3 regions of the Phyllobacterium sp. TAF24 genome follow, and region 3 is predicted to be linked to each of the others. Evidence: predicted binding sites of a transcription regulator. Region 3 holds the regulator's gene; each other region holds the start of a gene.
What was found. Region 3 encodes LexA, which represses DNA repair genes until DNA is damaged. Its sites were predicted from a motif close to TGTTCNNNNTGTGTTCNG; they were not measured.

Region 1 (12,023 bases), on a different contig from region 3:
CCGACAATCAGCTTGGGTGAGAATTTCTCGACATTTGCGGCAAGGTCACTGGCAGGGCCTTCCAAGTGCAGGCCGTCTGCCTTAACGCGGCCGGCAATCTGTGTGTTGCCAACGATGATGGCGGCAGCACCGGCACTCTGGATGATGGGGACAACGGTCTCCGCCATGGTCTGAAAAAGTGTTTCGTCCATCTCATAGGCAGACAGGAGCACGGAAGCGACATCGCCGCCAGACAGCGCGTCGGTCAGTTTTTTGGCCAGTTCGTCGGCGCTCGCAGCCGGGGGCGCGATCAGAACGATACGGCAGCGTTGGGGTGTCTGGTCATTGTTCATTGGCTGCAACCTTACAATCGTTCTCTATAGAATGGGCAATCGTGATGGAATTCGGGCATAGAGGATGGCCGTTCATTTGAACAGTCTTTTCGATGCCTCATCTTCCACACGTCTGTTGCATATTAGTCTTACGACGTAATTACTTAGTAGCAAACAGGTGCTTGCCGCCAAAAAGCATTTTTCAATTGCCGGTGTGATCAGCTAAGGATGAAAGACCCTCCTTACCGGATTTCCATCATGCACGATCTCCTGTTGAACCCATGGTTCTATGCCGCTGCCGTTCCGGCCACGATCCTGATCGGGTTGTCGAAAGGTGGCCTTGGCGGGGCCATGGGACAAGTCGGTGTGCCGCTGATGGCGCTGGTCATGCCGCCAGTGCAGGCGGCGGCGATCATGCTGCCAATCCTTATCATCATGGATGTGGCGAGCCTGTGGAGCTGGCGGGGCTATCGCGACAACAAAACCCTGAAGCTGATGTTACCGGGCGCTTTGCTTGGCATCGGCATCGGCTGGCTGACCGCATCTGTTGTGACCGATGACATGGTGAAACTCATCGTTGGCGCCGTCGCGATCATCTTTTTTGCGCGTTATATTTTCACCAGCGCAGCCAAACGCGCGGCGGCGCAACCGCACAATGCGGCGGCTGCAACCTTCTGGTCGACCATTGCCGGGTTCACAAGTTTTGTCGCCCATGCCGGCGGTCCGCCCTATCAGGTTTATGCCCTGCCGCTGCGGCAGGACCCGAAAATCTACAACGGCACGAGCGTTATCTTTTTCGCGATTGTTAATGCGATAAAAGTCATTCCATATTTTGCTCTGGGCCAGTTTGATGCCGAGAATCTCAAGGCCGCAGCGGTTCTGATGCCCATAGCGCCGCTTGCAACTTTTGCGGGTGCATGGATTGTAAAACGCATGCGCCCTGAGGTGTTTTATCCCTTCATGTACATCATGATCCTGCTGATGGGATTGAAGCTTTCCTACGATGGATTGGCCGCTTTGTTATAATTATGAACTAAAGTTGATCGGCCGAATCGCAACTTTCGGACTATGTAAACATTATCAATCACGACCGTCGAAGAACCGCTCCCCTACGAGGCCGGGAGTGCTGTGGTTGAATCTTGCATGACAGGAATTGGTGAATGCTATGACACAGACACAGCTCCAACAGCGGGATACCCGCATCGATGTTTTCCGGGCTCTGGCACTGCTGACCATCTTCATCAACCACGTGCCGGGAACCGTTTTTGAGCATCTGACCCATAAGAATCTGGGCTTTTCGGACTCTGCCGAGGCATTCGTGCTGATCTCGGGTATTGCAGTCGGTCTTGCCTATGGCTCGAAGTTCGAGGCGGGCAACCGCTTTCTTATAACGTTGAAAGCCTGGCGCCGTGCGGCGACGCTGTATAGCGCGCATATCCTGACGACAGTGGCAACGCTGGCGATTTTTTGCGCTGCCGGGCTTTATCTCAACCGTCCGGAATTTATGTCCTTCATCAATATCGGACCACTGATGGATCAACCGGCTGAGGCGCTGATTGGCCTTGCCACGATGGGGCATCAGCTCGGCTATAATAATATCCTGTCGATGTATGGCGTGCTGCTTCTCATGCTGCCGCTGTTCCTGTTCCTCGGCAATATCAGCCTGTCAGTCATGGTCGGATTTTCCGGCCTGCTGTGGCTGGTATCAGGTGTTTACCAGATCGCACCACCAAATTACCCGACTCCGGGCGTGTGGTTCCTGAACCCGTTGTCTTGGCAGTTCCTGTTCGTGATCGGCATTGCCGGTGTGATGCATGTGCGCCGGGGCGGCCAGATTCCGTTTAACAAATATCTGTTCGGATTTTCCGTCGGCTACATCCTGCTTGCGCTGCTTTGGGTACGCGTGCCGTTCTGGGGCGTTGATACCTCAATGGGCTTGCCGATGGTGGTGACAGGTTTTGACAAGACATTCCTGTCACTGACCCGTCTCGTCCATGTGCTGGCGCTGGCCTATGTGATCGTCTCGGTTCCGGCCATTTCCAATCTGGCACGCACGCCGGAAGATCATCCGCTGGCCATTCTCGGCAAGCATTCGCTGCCGGTGTTTATTGCCGGGACAATCCTTGCCATGGTTGCGCAGATCGTCAAGGAGATGAACCCCGGCGATGTGCTTGATGATACTTTGCTGATTGCGAGTGGAATCATGGCGCAGTTTGCGCTGGCTCATTATCTTGAATGGCTGCCGAGCATTGGCTGGGGCAAACGTCCCGTTCCGCAGGCTCACGTGGCAAAAGCAAAGCTGGTTGTTGCTGGCAGGCCTGTTCATAGCGTGGCGAGGAATTCGGGAATGAAATCCGGAACAGCGAAGACCGCGATTTCCTGATCACCCGTTGGCTTTAGCGGATATTGGCCCGTCCTGATTTTCAGGGCGGGTTTTTGTTGATTGGTCAGGAAAAACCGTTAGCCATCATTTGTTTCCATGGTCTAAGCTTCCAGATGCAAAGCGTTGGGAGGCGTGTATGGGTGGTGGAATTTTTGATCGTGATCTTGAGCGCAATGCGGCCAATTACCAGCCGCTGACGCCGCTGACCTATCTGGAGCGGGCAGCGCGGGTTTACCCGTCGAGAATAGCGATCATCCACGGCACGCAGCGCTATGATTATGGCACGTTCTATCGCCGCACCCGCCAGTTGGCTTCGGCGCTGTCTCGTCGTGGGATCGGCAAGGGCGATACGGTTACGGTGATGTTGTCCAATACGCCGCCCATGCTGGAAGCGCATTTCGGTGTGCCTATGACCAAGGCCGTGCTGCATTCGGTCAATACGCGGCTCGATGCGGCGGTGATCGCCTTCCAGCTTGACCATGCGGAAACCAAGATCGTCATTGTCGACACGGAGTTTTCAGCGGTTTTCCGCGAGGCTTTGGCACTGGCCAAGGTGAAGCCGCTGGTCATTCATTTCGTCGATACGGAATATCCAGATGATGCGCCCTATCCGCAGGGTGAGCCGTTCGGCGAGATCGATTACGAGGCCTTCGTTGCCAGTGGCGACCCTGATTATACATGGTCGATGCCCGATGATGAATGGGATTCCATTACGCTCAACTATACATCGGGTACGACAGGCGATCCAAAGGGTGTGGTCTATCACCATCGCGGCGCAGCGCTGATGGGTTATGGCAATGTGGTGGCATCCGGCATGGGGCGTTATCCTGTTTATCTGTGGACCCTGCCGATGTTCCACTGCAATGGCTGGTGTTTTCCGTGGACGCTTGCCTTGCAATTCGGCACCCATGTCTGCCTGCGCTGGGTGCGGGCAAAGCCGATTTATGATGCGATTGCCGATCTCGGCGTGACACATCTCTGTGGTGCGCCCATTGTCATGGCGGTGCTGATCAACGCAGCTGAAAAGGACAAGCGCGAATTCCCGCAGACGGTGACTTTCAATACGGCCGCAGCACCGCCGCCGGAATCCATTCTGGCCGGTATGGCTGACGCAGGGTTTGCGGTCACGCATCTCTATGGCCTGACGGAAACCTATGGTCCTGCGGTCGTCAATGAATGGCAGGATGAGTGGGATGCGCTGGAAGCCGCGTCCCGCACCGCCAAAAAGGCGCGTCAGGGCGTACGTTATGCCTCGCTTGAAGACCTTGCTGTGCTTGATCCTGAGACCATGCAGCCCGTACCCGCCGATGGTGAAACGATTGGCGAGGTCATGTTCCGTGGCAATATTGTCATGAAGGGATACCTGAAAAACCGGGCGGCCAGCGATGCAGCTTTTTCCGGTGGATGGTTTCATTCCGGCGATCTCGGTGTCATGTATCCTGATGGCTATATCCAGCTGAAAGATCGCTCCAAGGATATTATCATTTCAGGCGGCGAGAATATTTCCTCCATCGAAGTCGAAGATGCGCTTTACAAATTCCCTGCCGTGGGTGCCTGCGCCGTCGTGGCTCGGCCAGATGATAAATGGGGCGAGACACCGCTTGCCTTCGTGGAACTCAAGCCGGGGCAGGTGGCGACAGAGGAAGAATTGATCGCCCATTGCCGGACACTGCTTGCCCGTTTCAAGGTGCCAAGGCATGTGCTTTTCGAGGCAATACCGAAAACATCGACCGGAAAAATCCAGAAATTTGAACTGCGAAAGCGGGCAAAACTGATGGGAAGCTGATTGTTCGATGCAATCTTCTGGGTACTGGTGGTTTCTACTTCAATGTCGGCATTAACCGCTCGTTAAGCATTACAAGCTATAAATTGATCATCCAGTTTTCTGGATTCTTACCAAGTGGTTTGGCCACTTTGTTTGACGCCTCCCTGTTAGACTCCTGAGAGCCGCCATTTTTTGCGGCTCTTTTTTTTGTGTTCATATCTATGCGGCGGCCCTGACGTTAACCCTTTATTAAGGATAAACTTGCGCTCATGTGTGCATGCGGGCAGGTTGCTGGGGAATACCGCCCGTTGACCGTTGTGGTGACCCGCTTGCTGTCCCAGTAAGAGAGCGCTGCTTTGAGAATCAGCGGATTTTTAATGACAGGGCATGAAATGGCTGAACGGGAATATTACGCTGACAATACAATCCGGCTGGCCGATCGCATGGTCCGCTCGGAAACGTTCAATCATATCTATGATGAGGGCATGAGCCTTGTTGAAGAGGCTGCGGCCTATCTCGACGGGGAAGGCCGTGCCGAAGCCAAGCGCTTGAGCCGCATTGCGGCAACGCTTTATGCCGCCGAATCAATGCGTCTGACCACACGTCTGATGCAGGTTGCGTCGTGGCTATTGCTGCAAAGGGCCTCGCGCAGCGGAGAAATGACGCAGGAACAGGTTCTGTCGGAGAAAGCGAAAGTCCGCCTCGATACGGAATCGGCACCGGAAGATGTGGAAGGTTGGGATGAAATTCCCTTCGACTATTGCGATCTCGTGCATCGGTCACTGCGCTTGCAGGCCCGTGTCAGGCAGATGGATGACGAGATTTATAACGAGGGCACCAGCACTGGCCCGAGGCGGACGCTGACGACCAATCCAGTATCGGATCAGATCAGTCTGCTCGCTACCGCTTTCGCCCATCGCTAATCCCTTTCCGCAGAGCAATTCTATTTGAGCTGGAAAGGCTCTGGCATATGATAATCGTGCACAACATATAGATTTGTTTCTCTTTTGTTCACCTTTCTGCTGTCAAGTTCCCTGACAGCTAGATAAGGTCTCGACATGAAAGAAGCGATTCGCATCATTGGAATTGATCCCGGCCTGCGGCGTACCGGATGGGGCATCATCGAGACGCTCGGCAATTCATTGCGGTTTGTTGCCGCCGGTACCGTTCTTTCCGACGCCAAGCTTGATCTCGCATCGCGCCTTTGCCAATTGCACGACGGTCTTGCTGGAATCGTTCATGGCCAGATGCCGCACGAGGCAGCGGTCGAACATACATTCGTCAACAAAGATGCCACGGCGACACTGAAACTGGGTCAGGCGCGCGGTATTGCCCTGCTTGTTCCTGCGCTGGCCGGATTGCCAGTTGCCGAATATGCGCCCAACGCAGTCAAGAAAGCGGTGATCGGCGTCGGACACGGGGAAAAGAAGCAGATTCACATGATGGTGAAGGTGCTGATGCCCAAGGCGACATTCGATACGGATGATGCAGCGGATGCTTTGGCGGTTGCTATCTGCCATGCGCACCACAGACAGAGTGCCATTGGCCGGATTGCCATTGAACAGAAACTGGCGGCACAGCTATGATCGGAAAACTCAAAGGCACTGTTGATGAGATTGCCGAGGATCATGTGATCCTCGATGTGCATGGGGTGGGCTATGTTGCCTATTGCTCGGCGCGAACGCTGTCGAACATGCCCGGACCCGGCGAAGCAGCCGTGCTTCTGATTGAAACCTATGTGCGCGAAGATCTGATCCGTTTGTTCGGGTTCGGTACTGCGCTGGAGCGCGAATGGTTCCGCCTGTTGCAGAGCGTGCAGGGTATCGGTGCCAAGGTTGCCTTGAGCGTCCTCGGCACCTTGACGCCTTCCGAGCTCGCCAACGCCATTGCGCTGCGCGATATTGCTATGGTCAGCCGCGCACCGGGTGTCGGCAAGAAAGTGGCCGAGCGCATTGTCATAGAGCTGAAAAACAAGGCGCCTGCCTTTGCCGGTGAGGCTATGGGCACAATTGGTCTCAAGCAGGAACTGGGCGAGGGCGTTGCCCCCGCCCCGGTTGCCGATGCGGTTTCAGCGCTGACCAATCTTGGTTATTCGCGCGATCAGGCAGCCAATGCCATTGCTGCAGCGCTGCGGGATGCGGGCGAAGATGCCGACTCCGCCAAGCTGATCCGTCTGGGTTTGAAGGAACTTTCCCGGTGATACGGTTGCCTGATCCAGCGCGCTATGCGAGGACATCCGCATGAGTGATGTCAGCCGATTGATAACCCCCGACAAACGCGGTGAAGACGCCGATACGACGCTGCGTCCGCAAACGTTGAATGATTTTGTCGGGCAGGCGGCAGCGCGGGCCAATCTGAAAGTCTTTATTGAAGCTGCAAAGTCACGCGGTGAGGCGCTGGACCATGTGCTGTTTGTCGGGCCGCCCGGCCTTGGCAAGACGACGCTGGCACAGATCATGGCCAAGGAACTTGGCGTCAATTTCCGTTCCACGTCCGGCCCGGTGATCGCCAAGGCGGGTGATCTGGCGGCGCTTTTGACCAATCTTGAAGAGAATGACGTTCTCTTCATCGATGAAATCCATCGTCTTAATCCGGCAGTGGAAGAAATTCTCTATCCGGCCATGGAAGATTATCAGCTCGATCTGATCATCGGTGAAGGTCCTGCCGCGCGTTCGGTCAAGATTGATCTGGCCAAATTTACGCTGGTCGCGGCGACGACGCGTCTCGGGCTTTTGACAACACCGTTGCGCGATCGCTTCGGCATTCCCGTCCGGCTCAATTTCTATACGGTTGAGGAATTGGAACATATCGTCCGGCGCGGTGCCCGCATCATGGGTATCGGCATGACCGATGATGGCGCGCTGGAAGTTGCGCGCCGGGCTCGCGGTACACCGCGCATTGCCGGGCGGCTTTTGCGCCGCGTGCGGGATTTTGCCATTGTGGACGGGAAGGATTCCATTGACCGCCAGACTGCCGATTCCGCGCTGTTGCGCCTCGAAGTGGATGCGCTGGGGCTTGACCAGCTTGACCGGCGTTATCTGTCGATGATTGCCCATAATTTTGGTGGCGGACCTGTTGGTATTGAAACCATTGCGGCGGGGTTGTCAGAACCGCGCGATGCCATCGAGGACATTATCGAGCGTGGTTCGACAAGCTTGTCTGTTAGAGATGGTATAATGTGAAGAGGTCCACGTACCCTTTCCCGGCACGTGGACCGATTGACAGGATGCCGTTTCGACAAGCGGACATTGCAGTCCGATGGTGAGCAAGGCCCTGTCATTCGATGACACCCGAACAGTTGCAAGGGGCACCGACCCCGTATGACAAGCCAGGGAACCTCATCATGACACAGTTTGATCGTTTTGTCGGCATTGATGTGAGCAAGGATCACCTCGATATTCATTGTTTGCCCGATGGGCTGGAGCTGCGGGTAGCCAATAGCCCTGAAGGGATTGGCCTTCTGCTGCAGCGCATCGGGTCGGTTGAAGGGGTTGCCTTCGGCTGCGAGGCCACCGGTGGTTATGAGGCGTGTCTGCTCGTTGCTGCGAACGAAGCAGGCCTGCTGGTCTGGTGCCTGCATCCCCAGGACATTCGCGGCTTTGCCCGCCTCAAAGGCAAACGCGCCAAGACGGATCGTCTCGACGCCAGGGCGATTGCCGAGGTGCTGGTGATGGCCGTTGTCCATCGCATGCCGGTGGTGCGCACCAGACAGCAAAGCAGCATCAAGGAGTTAACGACGCTGCGCCGATGCCTCATCAGCATGAACAATGAGCTGAAGAGCCTGCAGGCCCGCATGACCAGTCCCGAGGCGCAAGCCGCTATCGCCGCATTGATCGCCGCACAGGTCAAGGTCAGGAAGCAGTTGGAAGCGGCCATTGCCAGTGGCCGCCCTCATATCAGGCGCATCCTCTACATGGCGTGCCTTTCCATCATAAGGGCCAAGAGCCAGCCACTGGCACGCTTCTACCAGAAACTCAGAGCCGCTGGAAAACCCTTCAAGGTTGCAATTGTGGCCATCATGCGAAAACTCATCGTCATCATCAACGCCATCATCAAAACCGACACACCATGGAGATTAGAACACCAAATCTGATCAACACCCAAACACAGTTGCTCACCATGAGGGAGAGTGGGGATGCGATGCTAATTACAAAGATTGCAGATCACAAAGGTTGCAGAATTTAGCACCCCTCATCCTGAGCCTGTCGAAGGGCCCCATGGTGAGCTTGTCGAACCACGCTCCACTCACGCTTATGCAGCCCTATCTTACGCAAATTCCATGATCACGGCATCGACAGCCAAACTATCCCCCTGTTTGGCGTTGATGGCTGAAACGGTCAGATCGCGATCGGCGCGCAGCACATTTTCCATCTTCATCGCTTCAACAATTGCCAGCGTGTCGCCTGCTTTTACTTCCTGACCTTCGCTCACATTGATCGAGACGATCAGGCCGGGCATCGGGCATAGCAGCATTTTTGACGTATCGGGCGGCAGCTTCACCGGCATCAGCTTTTCCAGCGCGGCGACATGGGTCTGCATGGCATGGCCAATGACCGACATGCCCTTCCAGTCAATGCGCATGCCATTGAGCACGGGGCGCAACTGTGCCTTCACCGAGCGGTCATCAATATAGCCGTCCCAGACCGCATCGCCGGGCCGCCAATCGCTGCGGATGGTAATGTCCTCTCCACCATGCAACGAGAGTTCAATCTTGACTGGCGGCTTGGCAATACTCTGGTGAATGCTCACCGGCACATATTCATCATTGATCCGCACGTCCCATTCGGCGCGGATTTTGCCCGTATGTGGCCGTAGACGGTCACTGAGGCCGTCGAGACGTCCCTTGCGCACCAACTCCACACTGAGAGCGATGGCGGCCAGTACGTCCCTGTCCTCGGCCGTGGGCGCGATGGGATGGAAGCCATCGGGGAACTCCTCGGCGATAAAACCGGTAGATAGCCGCCCTTCCCGCCAGCGCGGATGCTGCATCAATGCAGCAAGGAACGGAATGTTGTGCTCGATGCCGTCGACCACAAAAGTATCCAGCGCGTCAGCCATGGCGTCGATGGCTTCAAGGCGGGTTGGCGCCCAGGTGCAGAGCTTTGCCACCATGGGGTCATAGAACATCGAAATCTCGGAGCCCTCGGTCACACCGGTATCATTGCGGATGATGGCTTTGCCAACCGGGCCCTCACTCGGCGGGCGATAGCGGGTCAGGCGACCAATCGAAGGCAGGAAATTGCGGTACGGGTCTTCCGCGTAGAGACGGCTTTCAATAGCCCAGCCGTTTAGCTTGATATCCGACTGCTTGAGTTTGAGCTTTTCGCCCGCTGCAATCAGGATCATCTGCTCGACAAGATCAACACCAGTGATCAATTCCGTGACCGGATGCTCCACCTGCAGGCGCGTGTTCATTTCAAGGAAGTAGAAGTTGCGGTGCTTGTCGACGATAAATTCGACCGTACCGGCGCTTTGATAGTCAACGGCCTTGGCCAATGCCACGGCCTGCTCGCCCATGGCCTTGCGGGTTGCTTCGTCAAGAAAGGGTGACGGCGCTTCCTCGACGACTTTCTGGTTGCGGCGCTGCACGGAACATTCGCGCTCGCCCAGATAGATGCAATTGCCAAAACTATCGCCGAGCACCTGAATTTCGATATGGCGCGGCTCAACGACGAATTTTTCGATGAAAACCCGGTCGTCGCCGAAGGAATTGCGCGCTTCCGAGGTAGCGCGTTCAAACCCGTCGCGCACTTCGCTCTCGTCCCACGCAATGCGCATTCCCTTGCCGCCACCACCGGCGGAAGCCTTGATCATCACGGGATAACCGATCTGACCGGCGATCTTTTCCGCATGGGCGCCATCGGTGATAATGTCGAGAAAGCCCGGCACGGTGTTGACCTTGGCGGCATTGGCAAACTTTTTCGATTCGATCTTGTCGCCCATGGCGATGATCGCCCTGGGTTTTGGTCCGATGAAAATGATACCTTCCTTCTCAAGCGCCTCGCAGAAGGAGGCACGCTCGGACAGGAAACCATAGCCGGGATGAACCGCTTCCGCGCCTGTTGCCTTGCAGGCGGCGATGATCTTGTCCGCGACGAGATAGCTTTCGGAGGCTGCAGCAGGACCGATATGCACCGCTTCATCGGCCATTTCGACATGAACAGCATCGCGATCCGCATCGGAATAGACGGCGACCGTGGCTATCCCCATTTTCCTTGCCGACTTGATGACGCGGCAGGCAATTTCCCCACGGTTTGCAATCAGGATTTTCTTGAACACTCTTATGGACCTCCCGCACAAAATGCGTCTTTGGTTCTATTGCCAATGGCGGCTTTGCTCAACAGGTAAGATCGCTAATTGAAAGCGGGCTCCGGGGCCTTCTGCTTTTTGCCTTCGCGCCAGACCACATAGGCACCCGACGCGATGATAATGGCGATACCAAGCCATTTCGAAGCGGTCGGAAACTCCTGAAATACGAAGAGGCCAATAATGACGGCCATGACGATTTCGAGATATTGGAATGGCGCCAGAAGCGAGGCAGGTGCAAGGCGCGAGGCCTGCACAACCAGAAGATGCCCACCCGTGGCAATTGCCCCGATGGCAAACAGCAGGAACCACGACATGCCCGTTGCCGGCGTTCCCAGCGTCATATCGCTGACGCCGAACCAAGCACCCAAAAACAGAGCAATGATAACTGTCACCGTGCCGCCAATGCCCGCATAAAGCTGCATGACAAGCGGCGTATCATGGGCGCCAAAGCGGCGATTGAGAACGAGATAGACGGCAAAGAGTGCCGCCGTGCCCAGCGGCAGCAGCGACACCCAGCCGAAAAGCTCCCAGCTTGGCTGGATAACGATCAGCGTGCCGATAAACCCGATGGCAACGGCAATGCGCCTGCGCCAGCCCACCGTCTCTTTCAGGACGACAGCGGAGAGCAGCGTCAGCATCAGCGGTTCGACAAAGAACACCGCCATGGCATCAGCCAGCGGCATATATTTGACGGCGGCGAAGAAACACAGGCTGCCAATCCCCATCAGAAAGCCGCGAAACAGATTGCCCCAGAGATTGTGTGGTTTCAGAGAATGCATACCTGTCAGCGCGACAATAATCAGCAAAGTCAGGATTGTCTGGACCACGAAGCGGGAGAGCGTGACGGTCGCAGGTGGCAGGCTATCGACCGTTGAAAGCCATTTGGCGATCGCATCCATCATCGGCAGGATAAACATGGCACCGGCCATCGTTCCAACGCCCCTCATCTGCGGTGAGGTTGTGTTTTCCATGCTGTCGACCTTTCCGGGACAAATAGCTCAGGCGAGGCCTTCTGGCATATCGGCTCTGTGGAAAAATGCAATCGCCCGGAGAATGGAATACTGACGCAAAATGGCGGCAGATTTGACTTTTCAGCCAGTAAATGTTGCAAAAGGCCCCTCCCACACCCGCAAAAACAAGAAAAAAATGGAGAATCCCCATGACTTTTTCCAATAACATCATGACTGATGTGCCCGATATGGACACGACAGGCGGCCGCCTGTCGCGCGCCCGTGATGCCAAGTCCATGACAGTG
Region 2 (5,871 bases), on a different contig from region 3:
ATCTTTTGTCGATGAATCAGGCTGTTAACGGCCATCCTTGGAAATTGGAAAAATGAATTCCCAAAAGCGGGCTCCTGACCAGGGCTTGCTTCGTCGGTGGCGCTGACCTTCATCCAGCGCCACCGACGGCCTTTTGGAATGGCATTCAACCGTGTTGTTCGCGCGGAAATGCGCAAGGTGTCATTATCGTACATAGAATGTGCATCAGTGCTGCGGAGCCGGTTGACGCAGCAATGCGAATAGATATAAAGGCCTCCGATCAGCTCGGATAGATGTGGCGGAATAACCGATCCGCCATGATGAATATCCGTGCAGGATGGAGGGGTGGCCGAGCGGTTTAAGGCACCGGTCTTGAAAACCGGCGTAGGTGAGAGCCTACCGTGGGTTCGAATCCCACCCCCTCCGCCATTCTCCGAAAACAACTTATTGATCTATAGGCAATAAAATGTTCGGACCGCTAACGAAGTTTGGTGAAGGCGCATATGAGGCGGTAAAACGCTTCTCTTACAGCAATATTTTTCAGATAGAGAAAACGACCGGGCCTGACCGTTTGGTAATCGCACCTAATGAGAACCAGATTGATATTCTCTTATTGCTCGCCGGGTTGTGGGACGAAGGTTATTTCCTTTTATATATACTGCTGGTTCCTCGCCTTTCTAAGCGCGAGCAAGGCAGATATCAAAGTTCTGGGCCTTTATCCTTCAAGGAGGCAGAGGACTTTTGCACTGCTTTCAAACCGTTTCTTGAAACCGATGGGCGGCATCATTTCTGGATTGGTTCTGCCAATGGTAATGGTACTTTGGTTTATGATCAGCACAACGTTATCTATGCCTATGGCGATACAGCCAGATATATTGAATTTTTAAAGCAGATTGGATTCAAAGAAGATTCGGTTCGCATTCCCGTGCCGCACTCACACTACTATCACGCACAGAACGATAAATTTGAAGATGAGCTGATGGAATATTGGGAATGGAAATGGTCGCCGCTTCAACCAAGTGACGAATAATACCTCGTCTCATTTATTCTGGTTGTTCGATATTCATTTTAAAATTTTGCAAATCTCTCCCATTCTCCACCCTCAAGGATCTGCCTGATTACCTGATGAGAATTTGAGCGAATAGCATGGAACTATTTGCGCCCGTCTGCGTTTCGCCCGAACGTGTCGCAAACTGACGCGATCACCATGTCAGCCTCAGAAATTCTTCAACGAGGATATTCGCCATGAAAAAACTGACCTTTGGTATCTTGGGTTTGATCATCCTCGCTTGCCTGGGGGCAGGTGGCGTCTACTTGTATTCGCAAGAGTCAGCGACAGTGCCTGTCAGCGAAGGGTATGGACCTAATCCCACTTTGCCAGCACCCAACCCCCGACCGATTCCAACCGTGAATGTCGCACAAGCCACCAAATGGCCTGATGGTGTGACCCCCGTTGTGGCTTCAGGGCTGAAGGCCAATGTTTATGCGAAGGATTTGGCACATCCGCGCTGGCTGCATGTCCTCCCTAACGGGGACATTCTTGTTGCGGAAACCAATGGTCCTGCAGAGGAGCAAACCGGTTTCAGTATTCGAGGCTGGGTTATGGGTGTTCTGATGAACCGGGCTGGCGCCAAAGCTGTCAATGCCAACCGTATTACACTGCTGAGGGATGCGGACAAGGATGGCGTGGCCGAAATAAAGGAGCCGTTCATCGAAGGTCTGAACTCGCCTTTTGGCATGACGCTGGCCAATGGGAAACTTTATGTTGCCAACACCGATGGCATTGTCGCGTTTCCCTATAAGGATGGTGAGGCCAAGATCACCACAGCGCCCGAGAAGATCGCTGACCTGCCGGGCGGTCCTATCAACCATCATTGGACGAAGGATGTTATAGCAAGCCCGGATGGCAAGAAGCTCTTTGCGACCGTGGGCTCAAACAGCAATGTCGGCGAAAACGGCCTTGATGCCGAGAAGAACAGAGCAGCTGTTCTTGAGATCGATCTGGCAACGGGACAGGAGCGTGTGTTCGCATCCGGCCTTCGCAATCCCAACGGGCTTTCGTGGAATCCAGATAGCGGTGAATTGTGGGTTGCCGTGAATGAGCGCGATGAAATCGGCAGCGATCTCGTTCCGGATTATATGACTTCGGTCAAGGATGGTGCATTCTATGGATGGCCTTATAGCTATTACGGCCAGAATGTTGATGTGCGTGTCAAACCGCAAAATCCTGAGCTTGTGGCAAAGGCGATCAAGCCAGATTACGCGCTTGGACCGCATACAGCGTCGCTCGGCCTTACGTTCAACACCGGAACGTTTTTGGGCGCCGACTATCAAAATGGCGCATTTGTTGGCCAGCACGGATCATGGAACCGCAAACCGCGCAGCGGCTACAAAGTTATTTTCGTTCCCTTTGAAAACGGTAAGCCCAGCGGTCCGCCGAAGGATATACTGACGGGCTTCATCAATGATCAGGATAAAGCCCTTGGCCGTCCAGTCGGTGTTGCAATCGACAAGTCAGGTGCGTTGCTGGTTGCTGATGATGTGGGCAATACGATTTGGCGTGTGACACCTGCAGTAGCCCAGTGACCCCGCCATAACCACATTATTGAATGACTTTACGATCAGGAATGAAATGAGAGGATGCTTCCACATCTTTTCGATGAGGACTCGGGCCATTGCAAGGATATATATCTTACCCTAGCCTTGGCTAAAAATGGGGACGGGGGTCACATGGACATTACGCACATTGTATTGCCTGCAATATTGGTCGCGCTGGCGGGTTGTTCCACAATTCAAGACGATGTGAAGAACAATCGGACAGCAACGATTGCAAGCTGTGTACGGCAGGTTGAAATGTCGAGACCTGAATTCAAGCAGCACGCCATGACCTATATAGGCGTATCGCGTGAGCACCTTTCAGACACGCTTTGCAATCGGTTGGCAGATGGTGTTGCAAGTGGGCGCATCGATCAGACCGACCTGAACAGGCTCATTGCTACCGGCCAGCTTAATGCGAAGTTTGCGTTCCTCAAGAGGCGGTAGCCATTGCGGGGCACCAATCGATTTTCTGATGTCTGCGGTTTGTGCTGTCAACGATTTCGGGATCTTTTTTCGATCTTGCTCAAGATGAGCCTGACAGCTTCATCTGGACCGGTTGTGAAGGTATCAATGACCGTCGTATCTCTGTCCCATTTCTCGTAGACTCTCTCTGCGACTTCTTTCCATGTGGGCAGTATCATGTCTTCGATGTCGGAGACTCTTGTTTCGACGCGGCGCCTGTGTTCTTCGGCATCCGAACACGTAACGTGAATTTCGAATGCTTCGACATTGGCTCGAGACGCCACGTTGCGCCATGCTTGGCGCGTGATCGTGATGGCATTAACGGAGTCGGCGATAACTGTTCCTCCGTTTCGCAAGTTTTCTTCCGCCAGAGCATAGGCAACGATATAGTCTGCCGGACCCACCTCATCCCTCAACATTTCGGATGAAATTAACGCCTGCGCGATTGTGTCGACCCGCAAATGCGTTGCCTTTAGAGGGCGAGCAAGCTCACGAGCGATTGTGGTCTTACCAGTTCCGGGCAAGCCACTCATAATAATAAGCATGATGACCTTCACAGCTGTTGGTTGTCGCTTTTGCAATTTTAGACACAGGTCTATCCAGTGCGAAAGCATTGATTGGTCCTGGAGAGACCATTGCTATCGGACGTTTCTTAACTATGTGATTGACTATGGACGCGAAAAACCCCGGCACCACTCCTTCCTCGGCTGAGCTTGAGGATATAATCTCAAAGGGCCCAATCATTGTGTTTGATGCGCTTTGTGTGATGTGCTCTGCCAATGCCCAGTTCGTCCTTCGTCATGATCATCAACATCGCTTTCGCCTCGCATCCATGCAGGAACCTGTTGGGATGGCGCTCTACCGGCTCAATGGCATTGATCCCGCTGACCCGGAAACAATGATCGTCGTTGAACAGCAGGGCGTTTTCAGGAATTCGGATGCAGTTCTGGCGATCTATGCCGGTCTTGGATGGCCATGGCGGATTGCCAGCCTTTTTAAAGCTGTGCCGCGTTTTATCCGTGATCCAATCTACCGCTTCATTGCGCGCCACAGAAACTTTCTTTTTGGACGCTATGAGACATGCTGGCTTCCGGAGGCTGCCGATCGGGATCGTCTGCTTTGATGGGTTGGTAATCAGACATTTTTACAGCCGAAAATTGTGCGCTTTCCATCGGTAGGGCGTTGGTAGTACGTTCTCTCTCTGTTCCAAGCGATTCTTTTCTGGATTCGCGCGTTCGGAGAGTCTATGGCTGCCTATCTCGAAAAACTGAATGATGCACAGCGGCGCGCCGTTGAATATGGAGTTGGCACCGGGGGCAGTGCGGGACCATTGCTCATTATCGCCGGTGCGGGCTCGGGCAAGACCAATACGCTTGCCCATCGCGTCGCTCATCTGATTGTCAATGGTACGGACCCCCGGCGTATTCTTCTGATGACGTTTTCCCGGCGGGCAGCCGCTGAAATGGCGCGGCGCGTGGAGCGCATCTGCAATCAGGTTCTCGGTGCGAATGGCGCTGCCTACAGCAATGCACTTGAATGGTCTGGCACATTTCACGGCATAGGCGCACGCCTTCTGCGCGAATATTGCGATCAGATATCACTCGACAGGAATTTCACGATCCACGACCGGGAGGACTCGGCGGATTTGATGAACCTCGTCCGCCATGAACTTGGCTTCTCCAAGATGGAGAACAGGTTTCCAACCAAGGGCACATGCCTTGCCATTTATTCGCGGACAATCAATTCTGAACGCCCGCTTGAAGACGTTCTGAAGGAGCATTTTCCATGGTGTGCCGCGTGGGGTGCGCAATTGCGCCAATTGTTCGCGGGATATGTGGAAGCCAAGCTATCCCAGAACATTCTCGATTACGACGACCTGCTGCTTTATTGGTGCCAGACGGTAACGGACCCACTTTTGGCTGAGGATATCGGGTCGCGGTTTGATCACGTCATGGTCGATGAGTATCAGGACACCAACCGGCTACAATCCTCGATCCTTTTGGCGCTGAAACCCATGGGTACGGGGCTGACTGTCGTCGGTGACGATGCGCAATCAATCTATTCTTTCAGGTCGGCCACTGTCCGCAACATTCTCGACTTTCCGGCATCCTTTACGCCAGCGGCTGATGTCATCACGCTGGACCGAAATTACCGTTCCACACAGCCAATCCTCACCGCTGCCAATGCCGTTATCGATTTGGCATCCGAGCGTTTTACCAAGAACCTCTGGACGGAACGGCAATCTGCCGACAGACCGCAACTGGTTACTGTGCGTGATGAGAGTGAACAGGCGCGCTATATCGTCGAACAGGTGCTCGACAGGCGGGAAAACGGCGCCTTGCTAAAACAGCAGGCCGTGCTTTTCCGGACATCTAGTCATAGCGGTGCGCTGGAAGTCGAGTTGACGCGGCGAAACATTCCGTTTGTCAAATTTGGCGGCCTGAAGTTTCTGGACAGTAGCCATGTCAAGGATTTGCTGGCAATTTTGCGTTTCATCCAGAATCCCCGGGACCGTGTGGCGGGTTTTCGCCTGATGCAGCTTTTGCCCGGTGTAGGCCCGGCGTCTGCTCAAAATGTCCTCGACAAGATGGCCCTGCATGCAGACCCGGTTGCGGCGCTGTCCGAGATTCCCGCACCGCCGCGGGCAGGCGAGGACTGGGCGAAATTTGTTGAAATGCTTCAAGGCGTGCATGGCCGCAAGAGCGAGTGGCCAGGCGATCTGGAGAACATTCGCGCCTGGTATGAGCCGCATCTGGAGCGGCTTCACGAAGATGCATCCATGCGGCAGGCTGATCTTCTGCAACTTCAGCAAATCGCCAGCGGCTATCCATC
Region 3 (12,023 bases):
CTTGCGATAATAGAGCGCCGGAGCATCCGTGAACATCGGCAATGCTACCAGCTTGCCATCCACGGTCTGGCTTTCGATGATCGAGGGAATATGCTGATCAATGACGTCTTTGGCTGCGGGCTTCAGATCGAGAAACTGGTCGGCCAATTGCGGTGCCCAGATCACGTCGGTGCGGTAAACGTCAATATCGGTATTTCCGGCAGCAAGCCAAAGGCGGTACTGGCCGAAATTATCGGAACTATTGGCAGGCATGGCAACAATTGAAACCTTGTTGCCCGTTGCCTTTTCAAACTGGTCGAGCTGGCTGCGCAGAAACTCGCGTCCATTGCCTGTATCACCCGAGACGATCGCAAGATTTGCAGCGAATGCACCCGAAGCCAGCAAAGTGGTGGTCAAAAGGGTTGCAATAAATGATTTGGCTTTCATGATTTCCTCCCAAAAATCTGATGGAATCGGATCACTTGCATCGTGGTGACGCCAGTTTCCCCTCGTAAAACTCCTCCTGAAGCGCTTTGGTAAACTCTTTCAAATCATAAATTCAAAGCGCTTTGAATGAAAAATGGCAAAGCTGTTTTGAACTGTCAAGCCGCAAATTGGCTATTGCCTTGGAGCCTTACATTCCCAGATTGATCATTTTCCAATATTATTATTGAATAACAATGTATTGTATTGCGATGCTCACATCATAAAAAGCTGGTATTTGCCTTGTCGAAACTCGGGGCTGATAACCGTAGATCACAATGTTGCGAGAAATTACTCAAAGCGCTTTGAATTTTTGCTCTGGTTGTGTTTATTATTTGCAGTCATATCTGCGCTGCGGACATAGCGTTCCGGTCACCGGAATGTTTGGCTGCCTTGCCTGATCGTATTGAATACTGGATTGCTGCCATGAAACTTAAGGAACTGGCCGACCAATTGGGACTTTCGCAGACAACAGTCAGTCGCGCCCTGAACGGCTATCCTGAGGTTAACAAGGCAACGCGTGAGCGCGTCAGTGAGGCCGCTCTCAAATTCGGTTACAGTGCCAATGCCAATGCACGCCGCCTCGCCATTGGTCGCATCGGTGCTATCGGCATTTTGATGCCGCGCGACCGCAGCGAACGCTTTGGCCCGCACACGAGCGAGTTTTTCTCCGGTCTGGCCGAGCAGCTTTCCCTGCATGAGATGGATTTGCTGATGAGCCCGAGCATCAACAATGATGAACTGGCAGCCTACAGGCGACTGATTTCCAGCAAGCGCGTCGATGGCATTATCATAACCGGCCCTACCCTGATGGATGAACGGGTTGCCATGCTCACCGAGGCGAAGTTTCCTTTTGTGCTGCATGGACGCACCAACATAACAGCGCCGCATGCCTGGCTCGATATCGACAATGCCGGTGCATTCCGTCAGGCAACATCGCATCTGCTTGATCTTGGTCACCGTCATGTCGCGATGATCGACGGCCTCAAGGGACATACATTTTCCGAGCATCGCGAAATGGGGTATCGCGAGGCGCTGGTGGAACGCGGCCTTCCCGTTGATCCGCGTTTTATCGTGCATGAGCGCTTTTCTGATGAGACGGGCTTCCACGAGGCGCAGCGGCTTTTATCCTACGCGCCGCATCCAACAGCTATCCTTGCCGGTTCCATGATGACAGCGCTTGGCGTCTTCCGCGCCATTCGCTCCAAGGGTTATGAATTGGGCAAGGAAGTCTCTGTCATCGCCCATGATGACGTTTTTCCCTATCTCAACGCCAGCAACATGGTCCCTGCCATGACGACAACCCGCTCCTCGATCCGCTCGGCCGGTTCGCGCATTGCCGAATTGCTGGTACGGGTGCTGGACGGCGAGCCGGTGGAAAACATCCACGAGATATGGCCCGTCGAGCTTGTCCTGCGCCAATCCAGCGGACCGCCCATCGCCCCGCGCCGTTAACCCAGTCGATGATGGTTACAAGTTCGGAGCTCTGAGCGATTCTGACGATAGGTGTTCTGCAGTTGATGGATAACATTCCCGAAATTGTCACTTCCACGACGAAACGAACCTTCATTTTCGCGCAGAATTTTTGGCATCGGCCTCCGCCAAAGCTCGTGTAGCGTCAACATAATCTTGAGCAGAGGCTTTCTGCCATAGTTCCTTGGCTTTGACCTCATCCTTAGCTAAACCGTCGCCTTGAAAATACATAAGACCAAGGTTGTATTGAGCCATTGCCAATCCCTGATCAGACGCTTTACGTAACCACACTTCGGCTTGCTCATTATCTTTTGGGATATCGACGCCAGTGATATATCTGAGTCCGAGTTCGGCTTGAGCTTGTGCGAGACCTTGGTCGGCGGCTTTTTTCAACCAGCTGAGCGCTAAAACATCGTCTTTGGTGACACCTTGGCCGGAAAAGTAATGTAGTGCGAGGTTGGCTTCGGACATCGCCAATCCTTGTTCGGCGGCCTTACGGTATAGTTCCACAGCTTTTTCATCGTCCTTAGCTATTCCGGTACCGCTTTCATATCTTCGCCCAAGCTCATTTTGTGCCACAGAGAGTCCTTGTGCTGCAGCTCGCGCGAACCATGCGACAGCTTGCACGTCGTCCTTTGGGAGACCCTTGCCACTCGTATATTGCTGGCCCAGATTAAACTCCGCCAGGGCCACTCCTTGATCAGCGGCTTTCCGGTACCATTTCACCGCATAGACTTCGTCTTGGGATACGCCGAGTCCTCGTGAATAATAAAGGCCGAGATTAAGTTGCGCGAAGGCATTTCCCCGATCCGCAGCTCTTTGAAACCATTTGACCGCCTGTACAAAGTCTTGCAGCGTGGCTCGACCTTCTTGATACATAATTCCCAGCTGAAATTGAGCTTCCGGAAGTCCTTGTTCAGCTGATTTTCGAAACAGGTCCAATGCTGTATGAATATCGGCTGATACACCGGATCCTTTGTTATAGAACAAGGCAAGATTATACTGAGCTCGGGCATCGCCAGCATCTGCGGCTTTTTTGTACCATTCAGCGGCCGATACAAAATTCTGTTCTGTCCCTAATCCGCGTTCATACAAGACACCGATTGTAAACTGAGCGTCAGTATCGCCATTCTTAGCCAGCGGTTGCAGTTTGAAAAAAGCCTTGTCGTAATTCCCGGCAGCGATATCGTTATTTGCACCCGCTAATCCACCTGCTACTGCTGGGGATGATATGGCAAGCACCAACCCTATCATCAGAGCTGAGCGTATGGATTGCATAAAGCTTCCAACTGACTGTCGCCAGATCACCGCAAGGTTTGATTTCATAATGTCCCCCGACACATAGGTCCGCCACATGTGTTCAATTTGGCAGACCCATCATATATAACTTGGCGACCTATCCAGCCAATACCAAATGCTGCGGTATAAACTTTGCTGATTCTAGGCTTTCAGTGCGGTGTTTGTTCACGGCAAACGTTATGCCCCACGGACACTGAAACGAACTGCTGAACAGATCATCAGCGCCAGAATGAAGCTAATTGCAAATTGTTGACCATCACGCCGAGCGTATGCAACGGAATATTAAGCACTTGTAGAACAATGCTGGAACAGATAGTGTTTGTTCTGGTTTTGTTTTTCCGATTCCCTGCTAAAGGATCGCCGATGCTCACGCGTAAACAACATGAACTTCTTCTCTTCATTCATGAGCGTCTGAAGGAGACGGGTATCCCGCCATCCTTCGACGAAATGAAGGATGCGCTGGATCTGGCTTCCAAATCCGGCATTCACCGGCTGATCACTGCGCTCGAAGAACGCGGCTTCATTCGCCGGCTTGCCAACAGGGCACGCGCGCTGGAAGTCCTGCGCCTGCCAGACTCCATTGCTCCGGGTCTCAACGCCCAGAGAAAGTTCGAGCCAAGCGTCATCGAGGGCAGTCTCGGGCGCAATGTTGCGCCGCCAAAGCCGCAGCCGCGTGCTTCCAACGACATGGATATGCCTGCCAATGTCAGCATTCCTGTCATGGGCCGGATTGCTGCCGGTGTGCCCATTTCCGCCATCCAGAACCAGACCCATATGCTGAGCCTTCCGCCGGATATGATCGGCAGTGGCGAGCATTATGCGCTTGAAGTTAAAGGCGACTCGATGATCGAAGCGGGTATTTTTGATGGCGATACCGTCGTTATCAAGCGCGGTGATACGGCCAACCCCGGTGAAATCATCGTGGCGCTTGTCGATGATGAAGAGGCAACGCTCAAGCGGTTCCGTCGCAAAGGAGCATCGATTGCCCTTGAAGCAGCGAATCCTGCCTATGAAACCCGGATTTTTGGACCGGATCGCGTGCAGGTACAGGGTAAACTCGTCGGACTCATCAGGCGTTACTGATCCGGATCGGCATCCCGTTCGCCGCTGTTCGGGATGCTCGCTTTTGTTTTTGGCTTATGTACACGTTCCGGCATGTTGCGTGCCGCTCGTGAGTGAACACGGTAAGTGTTCCATGGCCGATCTGGCGGTCCAATGGCATAGGTCAGGCTGGCTGAGATCAACCTTTGATCGAATGTTTGTTCGATCCTGGAAGCATTCATCGCTTCCCCATGCCCCTGTGTGACCGGCCCCTGTGTGACCGGGCCCAAGCGGATTTCCGCGGCGCCATTCAAAGCAAGATCGTGCAATGTGACCACCAATGTGCCGGGATTTGTGCACGCCGCATCCCTCCCCGCAAAGGCCAGCACGACAATATTTCCTTCACTGCAGGCTGCATTCTTTTGCGCCGGTTTATCCGTATAGGCGATGATGAGCCCGCCGGGTTCGCGCGCCGTACAAAGCTTGTCTGCGCATTCAAACATGCCGTTTGCAGCTTGTGCATTGGCCTTGACTGGTTTGATGATCTGCGCAAGCCCATAACCTTGCTGCCAGTTGTTCAGAATGAATGCGCCACCTTGCGACCGATTGATCATCAATGTTTCGCCATTACGCAGTCCCACCAGTCTGCCATCCTCCGATATGACAATATCCGGCGGTACGCTGCGCATCATGACGAGCGCGCCGATGGCCAATAGTGGCAGGCTGCACAGGCGCAGCCATGACGACAGGAACAGGAGGACAATCAATCCCGCACTCAGGAACAGCAGGCTCACTTGCGGCATTGGACCGAGATGGCCGCTGGGCGAAAGAGCCGCGACATGATTGGCAATAACAGTGAAGAGTTCAATCCCGCGCTCCATGACACGGAAGGGTAGCCAGTCCATATCGAAAGGCATGAGCAGCAACGCCAGAACGGCAAAGGGCATGACAAGGATGGATACCACAGGCAAGGCCAGCGCATTGCCGATCAAACCCAGTGGTGCCGTATTGTTGAAATGATAGACGGCAAAGATCGCACTGGCTGAACCGGCGACCAAAGACGTCATGGCGATGCCATTGATATGATCGATGATCTTGTCCGGCAATTGCAGAAGCAAACCATTGCGGCGTTTGCGTCGATTGTTCCGGGTTGCTTTGCGGGGTGACCACCAACCATAGAATGCGATCAGCGCCGCGGTGGCCGAATAAGACATCTGAAAACTTGGTCCCAGGATTTCATGTGGTGCGATGGCGATTGTAACGAGTGCCGCCAAGGCAACATTGCGCAATGAAAGCGCGGCGCGGTCCGCGATCATCGCAATAAGTATCACCGCCAGCATGACGAAGCTGCGCTGGGCGGCGACATCGAGACCAGAGAGTAGCAGATAAAATGCGCAGGCCAGCAGCGCGACAAAGGCTGAAAACTTCTTGATCGGATATCGTGCGGCGAATTCCGGGAAGAAGGCCAAGGAGGCACGCAAAGACCCCATGACGATGGCCGCAACAAGCGCCATATGGAACCCGGATATAGACAGGACATGCGACAAGCCGCTGAGCCGCATGGCATTGTTCGTCGCCTCACTGATGCCGTCACGCTGTCCGGTGATCTGCGATGCAGCAATTGCGCCCGGCTCGCCCTTGATCTGATGCTGAATATGGTTGGTGAGTTGCTGGCGCATGCCCGCCACCATCAGCAATATCTTGTCGGCGATCCCGGCAGGTTCCGTAAGCGATACAATTTCCGGCTTACCCAGAAAGAACCCGTTACCGCCGACACCATGGTAATAATTATGGAATGCGAAATCATAATTGCCCGGCCGTACAGGCCCCGATTGCGGACGCAGATGCACCAGACCTTGCAGGCTGGTGCCCGGCCCGGCATCGGCTGGCAATGAACGGGCTGATATAACAAGCCTTTCGGGCCTGTAGAGAAGCTGCGGGCGTTCGGTTGCAATGACATCCATAGTCAACCGCCAGCCGCCACGCTCGGGCCGACTGATGGCCACAATGCGGCCGGTCAAACGGGTGGTAATGCTTGAGCCAAGCATAGTTGTATCAAGGCGCATGGTTTCAAACTTGGCGCACAGCATGCCGGCGACGATGCACAGCACGATGGTCAGGCAGAGACTTACCAAGCGCCGGTTCACAGCCAGAAGTTTTAGCCCTGACAATGCGGTCAATCCAAAGAGAATGGCACTCAGTCTGGGTTCTGTTGGCAGGCTGAAATAGAGAACAGCGCCGCCACCGGCAAAGACAGGTACAAACAGAAAGAAATTGCCCCGATCATATTCCCGGCTGAATGCAAGAAGAACGCGCGATGGTATTTTCCGAACCCAATGCCATCCGGCAGCCACAGCGCGGCGTATCTTTGCAACAAGATTGCCCCGCTCGGGAAAATCAGGCTCGTCTTGGGGTATTTGAGTCGCAAAATCGGGCTCATCGACCGCTGGGCGATCAAAAAAGTGCCGTTCACTCGTTTGTGTACTGGTGACAGGGCGCCGCATTTGCCTCCAAATCTGCCAATGCCCTTGCACAGCAGCGCTCCTATGCTACATCAACGCCAGATCAAATCGATTGGATGTTAGGCTAATAGCCAAAGCCTCCGCTGGAGTACTTATGTCATCACCCGTTGTTACCCGTTTTGCACCCTCCCCGACCGGTTACCTCCATATTGGTGGTGCCCGCACGGCCCTGTTTAACTGGCTCTATGCCAAGCATACGGGCGGCAAGATGCTGCTGCGCATCGAGGATACGGATCGCGAACGCTCATCGGAAGCGGCGGTGACAGCTATTCTCGATGGCCTGAAGTGGCTCGGTCTCGAATGGGATGGCGATGCGATCTCGCAATATGAGCGTGCGCCGCGCCACCGCGAAGTCGCCGAAGAGCTGGTTGCCAAGGGCAAAGCCTATTATTGCTATGCTTCACAGGCCGAGCTTGAGGAAATGCGTGAGAAAGCCCGCGCCGAGGGCCGTCCGCCCCGCTATGATGGCCGCTGGCGCGATCGCGACCCAAAGGAAGCCCCTGAAGGCGTCAAGCCGGTTATCCGCATCAAGGCGCCGCAAGAGGGCGAAACCCTTGTGCGCGACCTCGTACAGGGTGATGTGCGCTTTCCCAACAAGGATCTCGATGATTTCATCATCCTGCGCTCCGATGGCAATCCGACCTATATGCATGCGGTTGTGGTTGATGATCATGACATGGGCGTCACCCACATTATCCGTGGTGACGATCACCTGACCAATGCCGCACGTCAGACGGTTATTTATGATGCCATGGGCTGGGATGTGCCTGTGATGGGCCATATTCCACTGATCCATGGTGCGGATGGTGCAAAGCTGTCCAAGCGTCACGGGGCGCTCGGCGTCGAGGCCTATCGTGCGATGGGCTACCTGCCTGCCGCCTTGCGCAACTATCTCGTGCGTCTTGGCTGGAGCCATGGCGATGATGAAATCATGTCTGACGCCCAGATGATCGAATGGTTCGAAATCTCCGATATCAATCGCGGTGCTTCGCGTTTCGACTTCCAGAAGCTGGAAGCGATCAACGGTCACTATATGCGTTTCTCCGATGATGCCGATCTGGTGAAGGCCATGGTCGACATTCTGCCTGAGATCGAAGGCGGCGCGGAGATTTTGGCGCGGCTGAATGATCGCACAAGACAGCAACTGCTGGCAGCAATGCCCGGCCTGAAGGAACGCGCCAAGACACTCGTGGAACTGGCGGACAGTGCAAAATATCTTTTTGCGCAGCGCCCGCTTGGTCTGGACGAAAAAGCGGCTGGCCTGCTCAATGACGAGGGCCGAAGCGTACTATCGGGCGTTTTTCCGGCACTTTCCGGGGTTAATGACTGGACTGCCGAGGCTCTGGATGCTGCAGTGCGTGTTCATGCGGAAAATACCGGCCTGAAACTTGGAAAAATCGCCCAGCCGCTGCGTGCCGCATTGACCGGAAGAGCAACATCTCCCGGTGTTTTTGACGTTTTGGCGGTGCTCGGCCGTGAAGAGTCATTGGGCCGTATTGAAGACCAGATAAAAGGTTAATCCATAGCCCCGACGGTGCATTTTTTGCATTGCAACATTGCGCCGTTCGGGTACGGTGACGTGCCTGAGACAATCAGGAGAAATACCTCGTAAAGAGGGTCAGTGCTTTGGGCCAGTGTGAAGCATACTGGAATTTGAAGTAACTCGTGTCCTTTCGTTTCCGAAGCTCAACGAGAGCCTATTGCTCAAGCAGCGGGTTTTGGAATTGGTACACGGGATGTCAGCGGGAGCTGAAGCAAGAAAGGAACGGCAATGTCTGAGAATAGCGTCAACATCGATCTGAATGGTCACGAGTTTGCGTTACCGATAAAACAAGGCACCATCGGACCTGATGTCGTGGACATTGGAACACTCTACAAGAACACCGGTGCGTTCACTTACGATCCGGGTTTTACATCCACAGCCTCCTGCGAGTCGCAGATCACCTATATTGACGGTGATGAAGGCATTTTGCTGCATCGCGGCTATCCAATCGAACAACTCGCTGAAAAAGGTGATTTTCTCGAAACCTGCTATCTGCTGCTTTACGGCGAACTGCCGACAAAGAGCCAGAAGCATGATTTCGATTACCGTGTGACGCACCACACCATGGTGCATGAACAGATGTCGCGCTTCTTCAGCGGCTTCCGCCGTGACGCCCATCCCATGGCTGTCATGGTTGGCTGTGTTGGCGCCCTGTCCGCCTTCTATCACGACTCAACCGATATTTCCGATCCGCATCAGCGCATGGTCGCGTCGATCCGCATGATCGCGAAGATTCCGACCCTGGCTGCGATGGCTTACAAGTACCACATCGGTCAGCCCTTCGTTTATCCGAAGAACAATCTCGATTTCGCAACCAACTTCCTGCACATGTGCTTTGCTGTGCCATGCGAAGATTACGTGCCGAATCCGGTTCTTGCCCGCGCAATGGACCGGATTTTCATTTTGCACGCTGATCACGAGCAGAATGCATCGACATCAACGGTCCGCCTTGCCGGATCATCCGGCGCCAATCCGTTCGCCTGCATCGCGGCCGGTATTGCCTGCCTCTGGGGCCCTGCCCATGGCGGCGCCAATGAAGCAGCGCTGAACATGCTTGGCGAAATCGGTACGGTTGACCGCATTCCCGAGTTCATCAACCGCGCCAAGGACAAGAACGATCCATTCCGCCTGATGGGCTTTGGTCACCGCGTTTACAAGAATTACGATCCGCGCGCCAAGATCATGCAGCAGACGACGAAGGAAGTTCTGGCCGAACTCGGCATCAAGGACGATCCATTGCTCGATGTTGCGATGGAACTGGAGCGTATTGCGCTCACCGATGAATATTTCATCGAGAAGAAGCTCTATCCGAATGTCGATTTCTACTCCGGCATCACCTTGAAGGCACTTGGCTTCCCCACCACCATGTTCACGGTTCTGTTCGCCGTTGCCCGCACGGTTGGCTGGATCGCCCAGTGGAAGGAAATGATCGAGGACCCGCATCAGAAGATTGGCCGCCCGCGCCAGCTTTATACCGGTGCGACCCAGCGCGATTACGTGCCAGTCGGCAACCGCAAGTAAGCGCAGTCGAAACTCATGAAAAAGGCGCCGATTGGCGCCTTTTTTATATTCTCCGTCACGATTGCTGTTTTATGTATTCGAGCACTTTTTCAGCGGCAATATCGCCGGAAGGCCTTTCTGTTCGCATCAGGTCGGCGATCTCGTCAAAACCGTCGAGTTGTAGCGAACGGGCGTAGCCCGGCCGCAGCAACTGTTCGATTTCCCGCGCGAGTGGACCGGGACGAACAAACTGGTTGAAATATTCCTGAACGACACGTTTATCGGCAATGATATTCGGCAGGGCCGCGCTCCAGACCTTGATGCGCGGCGCAATGAACATCCGCGCCAACCAGTCGGGCCTATAGGATAAAACCGTCGGAATGCGCGCCAATGCGAGTTCGAGTGATACGGTGCCTGAAGCTGCCAAAGCGGCATCGGCTTCGGCAAAAGCTTTCAATCGTTCCGCTTCGCCCACCACAATGTTGGGCTGGACTTTCCAGTCCGCTGTCAATTGCCGCACGAGTGGCTCAACTTTGGGAAGTGTCGGCAAGGTCAGTGTGAAGCGGTTTCCACGGCTCGCCAATAGTTCAATAGCTTCGCCGAAGGGTTTGGAAAGACTGGTAATTTCCGCTTTGCGCGAACCTGGCAGCACGATAATGCTGTGTTGCGCCCTGTCACCCAATTTCCCTTCCCGCGCGCGATTCGTTTTCGCAGCCTCCAGCAAGGGCGCATGCGTGACGAGACGGTGACCAACATAGGTGGCGGGTGGTCCGTCAAGGTCTTTCAGCGCCTGCACTTCGAACGGCAAAATCGCCAGAACATGATCGATGTAGCCGCGCATGGCTTTGGCGCGCTCCGGTCGCCACGCCCAGACCGATGGGCTGATGTAATTGATAATGGGAATAGCCGGGTCGGCAGCCCTCACCTTGCGCGCCACCCGGTGGGTGAAGTCAGGACTATCTATAATAATAAGGCAATCGGGTTTTGCCGCAACGATTGCGCCAGCCACCTGCGATATGCGGCGGATGAGCTGCGGCAGTTTCGTGACGATTGCCGTCAATCCCACCAAGGCAATTTCATGCTGATCAAACAATGAGTTGAGACCAAGGGCCTGAAGATGTTCGCCGCCGACACCCATTAGCGTCACTTCGCCGGGATATTGCCGCCGCAAGGCCTGAACCAGATCGGCACCAAGCAAGTCGCCAGACTCTTCACCCGTGACGATGGCAAGGCGTAGCGGCTTTGACGTGGCCATTATTCGGCCTCCTGCGCGAAGGTCTCGATAAAAATACCGGCTTCATTGGCCGCGGCAATGGTTTCGGAGTAACCCAGGATCAGCGTCCGCCGGGATTCGATGGCAATGCCCTTCAAACCGGCTTTGACTGCATTCTCAACGGTGCTGATGCCAATGGCGGGCAAATCCGCGCGCACTTCCTGCTGCGGCTTGGCGCATTTCACCAGCACCCCGCCCTTACGGTTGATCCGTTTGGCGATACGCAGTTCGGCTACCCGCTGCAGCATGGCGTCAGTACCCTCCACGCCCTCAAGTGCCACCACACGCCGGCCAACGGCAATTGCAGCCTGCCCGATATCGAGTGAACCGATCATAACAGCTGCTTTACGGGCCGCCTGCATATCGGCGATGCTCTCCTTGTCGGCTTTCTTCCGGGTGATGGTTCCCACATCAGGCGCAAGAATATCCGGAACAATTTCGTGGGCGCCAACGACCCTGAAACCATAGGATTCGATGGTTGAAATCACCGCTTTGAGCAATCCGTCATCGCCAAGCCTGAATGCGCGCATGAAGCGGTACAGGGCAACGAGGTTGCCATTGCCCGGATGCAATGCCGCTGAGAATTCCGGCCTGTGGCGTATGCCGCCTGCCAGAACCACATTGGAAATATCTGATGATTTCAGAATCTTCATCAAGCCACCAAGCTCGACAATCGAAATCTCCGCATGTTTGCGTGCGTTGATTTCAGGCGAGGCTTCTCCTTTGATTGCTATGATCAAGGGATCAGCACCCTGCCTGTGCAAGCTTTCGGCTATTGCAATGGGAAGAAGCCCATTGCCGGCAACAATCGCTGTACGGCCTGTTATGGCCGCTGGCAACGCTGGATCGGTGGGTTTAGCTGTTGTCGTCACTGTCGCTGGTCTCGATTCCGGAACCGAGGGGCGGCGTG

Region 1: a site for LexA is predicted at 5,457-5,474, ahead of ruvC (crossover junction endodeoxyribonuclease RuvC). Genes of this name have one in related genera too.
Region 2: a site for LexA is predicted at 4,231-4,248, ahead of AB4Y96_RS11915 (ATP-dependent helicase). Genes of this name have one in related genera too.

What each region holds. Positions count from the first base shown of each region.
Region 1 covers NZ_JBFRDN010000002.1:2,705-14,727, reverse strand. The annotation lists gene AB4Y96_RS01830 (thiamine phosphate synthase) at 1-332, opposite strand, end outside; gene AB4Y96_RS01825 (sulfite exporter TauE/SafE family protein) at 570-1,337, shown strand; gene AB4Y96_RS01820 (OpgC family protein) at 1,477-2,694, shown strand; gene AB4Y96_RS01815 (acyl-CoA synthetase) at 2,831-4,480, shown strand; gene rcdA (protease adaptor protein RcdA) at 4,852-5,382, shown strand; gene ruvC (crossover junction endodeoxyribonuclease RuvC) at 5,518-6,045, shown strand; gene ruvA (Holliday junction branch migration protein RuvA) at 6,042-6,659, shown strand; partial or broken gene ruvB (Holliday junction branch migration DNA helicase RuvB) at 6,700-7,599, shown strand; gene AB4Y96_RS01790 (IS110 family transposase) at 7,803-8,552, shown strand; gene AB4Y96_RS01785 (acetyl-CoA carboxylase biotin carboxylase subunit) at 8,726-10,738, opposite strand; gene AB4Y96_RS01780 (DMT family transporter) at 10,813-11,739, opposite strand; gene AB4Y96_RS01775 (helix-turn-helix domain-containing protein) at 11,928-12,023, shown strand, end outside.
Region 2 covers NZ_JBFRDN010000011.1:64,545-70,415, reverse strand. The annotation lists gene AB4Y96_RS11950 (hypothetical protein) at 1-194, opposite strand, end outside; tRNA gene AB4Y96_RS11945 (tRNA-Ser) at 319-408, shown strand; gene AB4Y96_RS11940 (hypothetical protein) at 446-1,009, shown strand; gene AB4Y96_RS11935 (PQQ-dependent sugar dehydrogenase) at 1,225-2,565, shown strand; gene AB4Y96_RS11930 (hypothetical protein) at 2,833-3,021, shown strand; gene AB4Y96_RS11925 (AAA family ATPase) at 3,069-3,584, opposite strand; gene AB4Y96_RS11920 (thiol-disulfide oxidoreductase DCC family protein) at 3,710-4,162, shown strand; gene AB4Y96_RS11915 (ATP-dependent helicase) at 4,286-5,871, shown strand, end outside.
Region 3 covers NZ_JBFRDN010000016.1:19,369-31,391, forward strand. The annotation lists gene AB4Y96_RS14875 (ABC transporter substrate-binding protein) at 1-426, opposite strand, end outside; gene AB4Y96_RS14880 (substrate-binding domain-containing protein) at 889-1,917, shown strand; gene AB4Y96_RS14885 (tetratricopeptide repeat protein) at 2,029-3,261, opposite strand; gene lexA (transcriptional repressor LexA) at 3,598-4,317, shown strand; gene AB4Y96_RS14895 (ComEC/Rec2 family competence protein) at 4,311-6,779, opposite strand; gene gltX (glutamate--tRNA ligase) at 6,892-8,316, shown strand; gene gltA (citrate synthase) at 8,569-9,861, shown strand; gene lpxB (lipid-A-disaccharide synthase) at 9,917-11,098, opposite strand; gene AB4Y96_RS14915 (LpxI family protein) at 11,095-11,985, opposite strand; gene lpxA (acyl-ACP--UDP-N-acetylglucosamine O-acyltransferase) at 11,969-12,023, opposite strand, start outside.